Regions from separate parts of the Nesiotobacter zosterae genome, predicted to be linked through region 1. Evidence: riboswitches for the same ligand, from Rfam matches in the RefSeq annotation. Region 1 holds a riboswitch; the other holds the start of a gene.
The links. A riboswitch is a leader RNA that binds a small molecule or an ion and turns the genes downstream of it on or off. The one in region 1 is predicted to bind cobalamin.
Positions count from the first base shown of each region.

Region 1 (4,727 bases):
ACTCGGAGTCTATTCCCATCAGGCTTTCACGCGCCGTGCTTTGTTGGCGGCGAATATCCGCCATTTCACGCTGCAGCCGCAACAGGTCGGTGCGCGGCGCAATCTTTCGCGCCACCAATGGTTCCATCATCTCCATTTCGGCCTTGGCAATATCGAGACTCTCTTCGAGACCAGCAATGTTGGCTTCGATCTCAAGCCGTTCACTGCGGTTACGTTGTTGCCGCTGGTCGATGGTTTCCAGCTGGCGTTCCAGGTTCAGTCGTTTGCTTCGAAACAACCGAAGCTCGTTCTCGCAAACCTGTTTGGCAATCTCTGTTATGTCATCAGGACACTGGAAATTCTCTTCATCAGCAGCCCCGGAGACCTCCAGCCTCAATCGGGCGATTTGGGCCCGCAGCGCACGACTGCGTGCTGTCAACTCACCCAGAGCCGCAGAGTTGGTCGTATCGTCAAGGCGGAAAAGGAGATCGCCCTTGCTGACGCTTTGTCCAATCTCGACAAAGATCTCCTGAACGTTCCCAGTTTCAGAGGCTTGAATCACTTGAGTTCGGCCCGCAGGGATGACAGTTCCCTCGCCTCGGGCCACTTCTTCGAGCCGGGCGTACGCGCTCCAAGTGCCCCCAACAACAAGCAGGGCGATGATGAGGAATATGATGGCATTGGCCATTCGTGGTGGTTTGTCGTGGCGGTCGTTTTCAAGGACAATCATGGGTCCCGCTTCTTGTTAATTTATTGATGACCCAACGTAATAAAGATTAGTTTCCATGTCATTGGCAACAACAACAAAATTGTATCATGCTTTAGTGAGGTGCCACTGCTGCTGTTGGAAATTGCTTCTGCGAGTTCGGTTCTCCCTTCTTCCCTGTTGCTCAGGCTGGCCAGAACACTCGAACCCTCAAAATGCTACTAATAAATATTGACAATGAAGCCGTATTCCGGTCTTTTTGCCGCCGCAATCGGTTTCAGTGGCACGCCGCTGAATGAAAAGGGAACGCGGTGCCGAAACTCTGTTTCGAAGTCCGCGACTGCCCCCGCAACTGTAAACGACGAGCTTGGTTCCATCAAAAGCCACTGAGCCGAAGCGCTTGGGAAGGCGGAGCACATAGCGACGACCCGTAAGTCAGGAGACCTGCCGTTTGCCGTCACTCACCCTTTACGCGGGGCGCGTTGAGGGGCGGTCCTTCCGTTCAAGTGACAGTCTCACCGCAGGCGCCTGAACGGAAATGCTCTGAGTTAAATTCGTTTCAGCCACCTGCACACTTTTCTCATCACGGCGCCGTTCGGGCCGTGTCTGGTGGATCTGTTACCGATGAAGAAGTCCAGTCTCATTCTGGCAAGCGTATCTTTTGCACTCGCTGCCACACCATCCCTCGCTCAAGCACTTGCTGAAGAGCAAGCAATTGTGCTGGATGAAATTACCGTTTCTGCAAACCGCACGCCCACAGAGGCGGCGAAAACCGGTTCCACCGTTCTGGTGGTAACCTCTGAGGAACTCGAGCGCGAAGGCGACACCTTCGTTCAAGATTACCTCGCGCGCCTCCCCGGCATTACCGTGAGCCAGAATGGCCCGGCGGGAACGGCCAGCACCCTTCGAATTCGTGGCCTTGGTAACAAGTATCTTCAGGTGCGCATCGACGGCATCAACATTTCAGATCCAACTGGGACACAGGTAGCGGCCCGCCTCACCGATCTGCTGACCGCTGACATCGAACGCATCGAGGTTCTGAAAGGCTCTCAAAGCGCCCTTTATGGTGGACAGGCTGTTGGCGGCGTCATTGATATTCGCACCAAAAGGGCGAAAGCGGGTGAGGTGAACCACCGCGCTTCGGTGGAAGGCGGTAGCTATGGGACCTTCAACGGCGCCTATGGCATCAGTGCAGGCTTTGATCGAGGGCAGATTTCCCTGAACGCTCAGCATCTTCGTTCGGATGGGTTCTCTGCATTGGACGAAAATGAGAACCCGGGCGCAGATGATGATGGGTATAGAAACACCACTTTATCTGGTCGTGCTGACTACGATCTGACCGATGCACTGGCAGTCTACAGCGCCGTTCGCTACTACAACGCCCGCAACGAATACGATGGATTTGGTGCTCCAAGCGCACAAAATCATGAGGATTCAGAGTATCGGGCTGGATTGGTCGGCACCAAGCTATCGTTGATTGATGATCGTTTCATCAGTGACTTGTCGTTTCAGATAAGTCGCATTGATCGTGAGATCCATAGCGACAATCCCGGTACATATCGAGGGGATCGGCAGGCTGTAGAGTATCTTGGTTCCTACGAGTTAAATGATACCGTTTCTGTCGTGTTCGGTGGCGATTGGGCTAATGAGGAAGTTGATCTGTCCAGCGGGTTGAATGAAGACACCCAAATCTGGGGCGGTTTTGCTCAGCTCAACCTTGATCTGTTTGATCGTCTGGCGCTTACTGGCAGTGTCCGCCGAGATGACCACTCGCAGTTTGGTGAACAGTGGACATGGCGAAGTTCAGCGGCCTTCGAGGTCGATGCCGCAACAACCCTTCGGTCCAGTATCGGCACAGGGTTTCGAGCCCCATCAAACTACGAGCTCTATCATCCGACCTACGGGAACGCTCAACTCGAACCTGAAACAAGCTTGAGCTTTGACGTAGGCGTAGACCGAGTGTGGTTCGATGGACGATTGCTTACCTCAGCGACCTATTTTTACATCCAGAGAGAAGACCTGATCGACTATTCTTTCGCGACGAGTGGCTATGTGCAGGTAGATGGCACCAGCAAGAACCAAGGCGTTGAGCTTTCTGCTGAATATGCGGTCAATGAAAGGCTGGCTCTGTCAACGGCGTATACCTATACGGATTCGGAAGATCCCGATGGAGCGAGACTGGTGCGTGTGCCTCTTCACGACTTGAGTTTGGGCTTGGTCTACCAGCCAAATGACAATTGGACCGTATCCATGAATGGCAATTATGTCGCGGACACAATTGATAGCCAGTGGCCAGGAACTACGGAACTGGACGACTACTTCCTTCTCAATGGCAAGGTGTCCTATGCGTTTGATGAAGGTCCTGAGTTGTATCTGCGGGCTGAGAATATCCTTGATCAGGAGTACCAGACTGCGAACGGTTATGGCACTGCTGGGTTTTCAGTGTATGCCGGCGTAAAGGCACAATTCTAATAGGTGCGGCCCTGCTTTGAGGAGCAGGGCCATTCTTTGAGGGCATATGGTGGCACGACAATCAAGCTGGATCGGAGCATTAGGCCTCATAGGCCTGTGTGCCGCATGCATGCCCTGGAGCGCTTCGAACGCTGCTGAGAACAACCCGCCACAGAGTATTGTCTCAATGAACCTGTGCACCGACCAACTGCTCATGCTGGTGGCCGCACCAGAACAAGTCCGGGCCCTTTCTCATCTGGCAAGTGATGATACGCTGGCTGTCATGAATGAGGAGGCGGCAAAGTACCCAGTCAACCACGGACGTGCCGAAGAGATCTATTTGATGAAGCCGGACCTGATCCTTGCGGGCACTTTCACGCGCCATACGAGCATCAACCTTCTACGAGAATTGGGCATCCGCGTAGAGCAGTTCTCTCCAGTACGTTCGCTCAATGAAATCCCGGCAAACCTGCGCAAGCTCGGTGCCATCATTGGCCGTGAAGAAGCCGCAGAACGACTGGTCGAGGCCTTTGAGAATGAACTTGCGCTGGCTAAGGAAAGTGCGCGCACTAACAAGGTCCCCGCAGCTGTTTATTACGCGAACAGTTACACATCAGGCGATCGGACGCTCATGAACGAGGTTATGAGCGCCGCGGGGCTTGAGAACATCGCCAAACGCTTGAATCTTTCCGGCACGAAAGGCCTGCCTTTGGAGCTTCTCGTAATGGAAGCGCCGGAGGTATTGATAACGGCCCGCGAAATGGTGCATCCACCCGCCCTTGCCCATGAGGTTTTACGGCATCCGGCCCTCTACAACACCATTCACAGTCAGGGCGAGGTTGCTATCGACAGCAAGTACACAATTTGCGGTTTGCCGTTTGTCAATGTGGCCGTAGAAATGCTCCGTATCGCTGGTGACAGGGTTGCCCGCACTCCAGAGGAAAAACAGCAATGAACCTGCGCATCCCCTACGCTCTGTTGGTGGCGTTGCTTGGCCTCGCTGTTCTCTGTGCATTTGTGGGGTCCCTATCGGTTGGTCCAGCTCAGATTCCTTTCACGGAGGGGATTGCAGCTCTCTTCGCCGATGATGGCAATCCAGTTGCCGTTGTCATGCAAGACATCCGCTTACCTCGCGCGGTGCTCGCCGTATTGATCGGTATCTCTCTCGGGCTTTCGGGGGCTGTGCTGCAAGGCTACCTGCGCAATCCGCTGGCAGAACCGGGCCTCATAGGCGTCAGTTCGACAGCTAGTTTAGGCGCGGTGATCGCGATCTATACCGGCCTTTCAGTCGCGTTTCCGTTGGCGCTGCCTCTTATGGCGCTCATGGGAGCGGCCATTGCAGGCGCGCTTCTCAATGGTTTGGCTGGGCAGCGGGGGCATACGTTGACGCTGATACTGGCGGGGGTGGCCATTTCGAGCATTGCAACGGCGCTCACTTCGCTTGCTCTCAATCTGTCTCCTAATCCTTTTGCGGCAATGGAAATTGTGTTCTGGATGCTTGGGTCACTGGAAGACCGCTCCATGCAGCATGTCTGGCTGGCACTGCCGCTAATGGTCGTGGGATGGATCATGATGCTGTCATTAGGCCGCG
Region 1 is NZ_JAWXVZ010000001.1:5,993-10,719, forward strand. It holds gene Q3Y58_RS00025 (HlyD family type I secretion periplasmic adaptor subunit) at 1-709, opposite strand, end outside; cobalamin riboswitch at 941-1,151, shown strand; gene Q3Y58_RS00030 (TonB-dependent receptor plug domain-containing protein) at 1,310-3,157, shown strand; gene Q3Y58_RS00035 (ABC transporter substrate-binding protein) at 3,324-4,091, shown strand; gene Q3Y58_RS00040 (FecCD family ABC transporter permease) at 4,088-4,727, shown strand, end outside.

Region 2 (4,727 bases), on a different contig from region 1:
TGCGTTCGTTTGCAGGCGGGCTTGGTCTTTCGCTACAGTCGGGGCAGTCTTTGCGAGTGGAACCTCAACCTGCATGACAGTTACAACAAGTGCACGGCCATCGGGGAGCAGGTGTGTTTCATTTTCGTTGATCCGGGAATCGTACACGACCTCACCATGGTCATCGATTAACTCGACCCAGATTTGCTTTTCGTTATTAAGCTCCACTTCGCCGACCCAGATGGACAGTTCACTGTCCAGTGGGTCGTCGCTTCCACTGCCGGGGGCGGGGGCAAGGGTTACATCGAGGTAATCCTCCGGCATGGAATAGGTAACGGCGCGATCAGCCTTTGCGGCTTTGTTTGTTATGGTGGTGGCACTCGACGCCGAGGTGTATGCGGCTCCCAATCCCACTCCTGCCACCAGGAGAAAGGCGAGTGCGGCGGTACTCACAAAGCGCTTGGCTTTGATTGGGATCTGGTAGTTCAGATGGGTATTCAACACGTGACCCTCCGCAATTCTTATTTTTAACCGCTAAATTACCGCGGCTTTGCGTTAGGAGAAGCCTAAACAAGTCAGGAATGAAGGCTATAAGACCACGATTGTATAAATATCCCGTTTCGCGCTAGCGTTACTAAACGGTAACCGACGCAATTCTTAACAAATACCTAACGAAATGGATTTATTGCGGAAATTAGCCCGTAATTTCACGTTGTTGATTGTTTGGGATAACGGGGAAAGGCACCTCACGAAAACGTGATCGGCCAAAAACAGTCACAAATTTGTCTGCTGGGTCAAAAAAGTGGCTCCCCGGGCCGGATTCGAACCAGCGACCAAGCGGTTAACAGCCGCTTGCTCTACCACTGAGCTACCGGGGATTACCCAATCATTCTAGCGAATGATTATCTCCATCAAGGAGAGATGCAAACGGGGGAGTGGCTCCCCGGGCCGGATTCGAACCAGCGACCAAGCGGTTAACAGCCGCTTGCTCTACCACTGAGCTACCGGGGATCATTGCGCCTTGTGAGCGCGCCGTCGCCGTTTGCGTGAGGGGGTTTGTATAAAAGCCGGTTCGATTTGCCAAGCCCGTTTTTGCAAAAAATCGGGAGTTTGTGGACAGAACCAACACTTTTGTTGTGAGCGCAGGAAAGGGGCGTTCGAAAAGGGCAGAAAACCGCCATTTGCCAGCGCTGTGAATTATTTAGGTTGTCAAGAGATTGATTGACAAGCGGCATTTGCGCAGTGCTACTTAGTCCCTATCAAAGGCTTCCAGTTCTGTTGTGCGGTTGAGCGGCATTAAGCTCTGCGCGCCTCAGATGAAACGGGAATGCGGCATCACGGGTTAATTACCGTTAACTGACGTGTTGGTGAGCCGCAGCTGCCCCCGCAACTGTGAGCGATTTGGGTTCTTCACCATGTCACTGGCCTTTCGGGCTGGGAAGACGAAGCAACCCCATAAGTCGCGAGCCAGGAGACCGGCTGGAGCTTCCATATCTCTTAACTGCTGTCGGGTGGACGGCAAGGAGCGCCAGACGATGATGTATTGCCGGTCGGGGCTTTGCCCTCGCGCCTTCGCGAATGCTTATATGGCCCTTTATAGAAAGGGCAGCTGATGAGCGATCTGAAAGTTTCTGAAGCTACGACAACCACGCGGCCGCGACACCTGCTGGTAACTGGCGGGGCGCGCTCTGGCAAAAGCAGCTTTGCTGAAAGCTTGATCGAGCGATCGGGGCTGAGCAAGGTCTACATTGCCACGGGACAGGCGTTTGATGCCGAGATGCGCCAGCGTATTGAGCGGCATCAACGCGATCGGGGTGATGGGTGGACCACCATTGAAGAACCAATTGCCTTGAGTGATGTGTTGCTTCGTGAAGCGCGGCCTGATCGGGCGGTGCTGGTGGACTGCCTGACGCTGTGGCTCTCCAATCTCATGCTGGAAGATCGGGACACCAGCGATGCGGCGGCCCAGCTTGGCGCCAGCCTTGGCTTCCTGCGCGGGCCAGTGGTGTTTGTGACCAACGAAGTGGGGCAGGGTATTGTTCCCGAAAATCCGTTGGCGCGGCGCTTTCGCGATGAAGCCGGACGCCTCAATCAGCACATGGCCAGTCTATGTGACCGGGTGGTGCTTGTTGCTGCCGGACAGCCTGTTCAGATCAAACCTTCCTTGCATCCGGAGATCCGTCTGTGACCTATTCCTTTTCTGCTGCCCAACCAAAGATCCCTGCCGTCATTGTGACCGGGTTTCTTGGGGCAGGCAAAACCACCCTCGTGCGCAACCTCTTACAGAATGCCGAGAACATGCGCATTGCGCTGATCGTCAATGAGTTTGGCGAAATGGGATTTGACGGGTCACTTGTAAATGGCTGCGCTGACCCGGACTGCAGCGCCGACGAAGTGGTGGAGCTGGCCAATGGCTGCATTTGCTGCACGGTGGCAGACGACTTTTTGCCAACCATGGAAATGCTCCTGAAGCGTGATCCTGCGCCGGATGCCATCCTAATTGAAACCTCTGGTCTTGCTCTGCCGCAACCATTGGTGCGGGCGTTCAACTGGCCAACGGTGAAGCCAGCGGTGAGCGTGGATGGTGTGGTGACCGTAGTTGATGCTGCGGCTCTTGCTGAAGGGCGCGTTGTGGGAGACGAGGCGGCATTGGATGCCCAGCGCAACGCGGACGAGTCTTTGGACCATGAAAGCCCTGTTGAAGAGCTTTTTGAAGATCAGCTGAAATGCGCGGACCTTGTGGTGATCAACAAGGCGGATCTTGTTGATGAAGACGTGCTTGCCCGTATCAAGGAAAAACTGGGCCAGCGTTTGCGGCCTGCCGTCGAGATGGTGGCAGCGGAAAAGGGAAAGCTGTCTTTGCAAGTGCTGCTGGGCCGGAATGCGCAGGCCGAAGACAACATGGAAGGCCGACAGGCGCATCATGAAACCCACCACCATCATCAGGATGATGATCACGACCACGAACATGACCACGATCATCATCACCATGACCACAGTCACGATGACTTTGTGAGCCATGTGGTGCGCGCGCCGACCTATGGCTCTCTCGGTTCAATTGAACAGAGCGTGGCCAAAGCCATGGCGGTGAAAGGTGTGCTGCGCATCAAAGGCTCGGTTACGGTGGATGGCAAAAAGGCTCCTGCCATGGTGCAGGCGGTCGGCCCTCGTGTTGAGGCATGGTTTGCTGCGGGCACTGAAGGGGCGGGACAGTTGGTTGTCATCGGCCTTGCCGGCTTCGATCAAGCGGCTGTTCTGGAGGCTCTTGGCGCGCAGGAACTGGTCTAACCCATGCATATTCTTGCAGGTCAAGCGCGTGGGATAGACGAGCAGAACGAAGCGGTGGATCTGGAACAGGACCCCGCTGACATTCTGTTTCTTTCCGCGGCGGACACGGAGCTGGCACTGATGACTAGTGCCGTGCAGCAGTGCGCGCCTTGCTACAGTGTGCGGGCGGCCAGTTTTCTGGCGCTTACCCACCCCTATTCGGTGGATCTTTACTGTGAGCGGACTGTTCAGGGTTCAAGGCTTGTGGTGTTGCGCCTGCTGGGCGGGGCGCATTATTGGAACTATGGGCTGGAACAGCTGGAGATGCTGGCCAGACGCGGCGTGATCGACCTGGCCGTGATGCCGGGGGATGACAAGTGGGATGAGGTGCTGGCAGCCCGTTCCAGCTTGCCGGTTGGTGTTGTAAAGCGGCTTTGGCGCTACTTTGTTGAAGGTGGGCCCGCCAATGTGTCCGCAGCGCTTGAGTATGCTGCCAGCTTGAAGGGCCTAAAGCCGGGCCTTGATCCCAACATGGTTGCTGAGCCGCGTCCGCTCCCCAAGTGTGGCTATTACGCCTCTGGCATGGAGTTCCCAACTCTGCGGGAGATCACCGCGCGTTTTGATGGGGAACGACCGGTGGCCGCCTTGGTTTTCTACCGTGCGCTTTATCAAAGCGGAGCGCTGGCTCCTGTCGATGCGCTCATTTCAGCTTTGCAGGCTCAAGGGCTGAACGTGCTGCCGCTCTATGTGAGCAGCTTGAAGGATGCAGAATGCGCCGCTGTCGTGCAGCAGAGCTTTGATGCGGTGAAGCCAAGTGTTGTGCTCAACGCTACAGCGTTTGCACTGAGCAAGGCCGGTGCACAACACTTTGAGACCATTCTTGATGCGCCGGGAGCGCCTGTGCTGCAAGTGGTGTTCTCCTCTATCTCGCAAGGCAGTTGGGCTGAGAGCACGCAAGGACTGTCGCCACGGGACCTTGCCATGCATGTTGTGCTGCCAGAGGTGGATGGCCGGGTACTGACCCGTGCTGTCTCTTTTAAAGAAGATGGCGAGAAGGACGCTTTGACCCAGTGGGCGCCGGTTCGGTTTGCGCCCAAAGACGACCGAATTGCCTATGTGGCTGCGCTTGCGGCCAATTGGGCCAATCTGTCAAAGCTGCCTGAAGGCAAGCGGCGCGTGGCGCTGGTGCTCGCCAATTATCCCAATAAGGATGGTCGCTTGGCCAATGGGGTGGGGTTGGACACTCCGGCATCTTGTGCGGTGCTTCTGGCCGAGATGAAGGCGGCCGGTTATGACGTTGGGAGCGCGCCGCTCTCAAGTGCCGAGCTGATGGCGCTGCTTTCTGAAGGGCCAACCAATGCGCTGGAGGGACGCGGTGCCCGTAGAGCCGGTGAGACGCTGAGCCTTGAGGCTTACATGCGCTGCTTTGCTCAGCTTCCGATGGGCGTGCAAAGGGCTGTTCGAGCGCGCTGGGGGGGGGC
Region 2 is NZ_JAWXVZ010000002.1:150,155-154,881, forward strand. It holds gene Q3Y58_RS03650 (hypothetical protein) at 1-483, opposite strand, end outside; tRNA gene Q3Y58_RS03655 (tRNA-Asn) at 783-857, opposite strand; tRNA gene Q3Y58_RS03660 (tRNA-Asn) at 916-990, opposite strand; cobalamin riboswitch at 1,261-1,477, shown strand; gene cobU (bifunctional adenosylcobinamide kinase/adenosylcobinamide-phosphate guanylyltransferase) at 1,592-2,167, shown strand; gene cobW (cobalamin biosynthesis protein CobW) at 2,164-3,267, shown strand; gene cobN (cobaltochelatase subunit CobN) at 3,271-4,727, shown strand, end outside.
Region 2: it holds a riboswitch for cobalamin, as region 1 does, so the genes downstream of both, cobU (bifunctional adenosylcobinamide kinase/adenosylcobinamide-phosphate guanylyltransferase) here and Q3Y58_RS00030 (TonB-dependent receptor plug domain-containing protein) in region 1, are expected to answer to the same signal.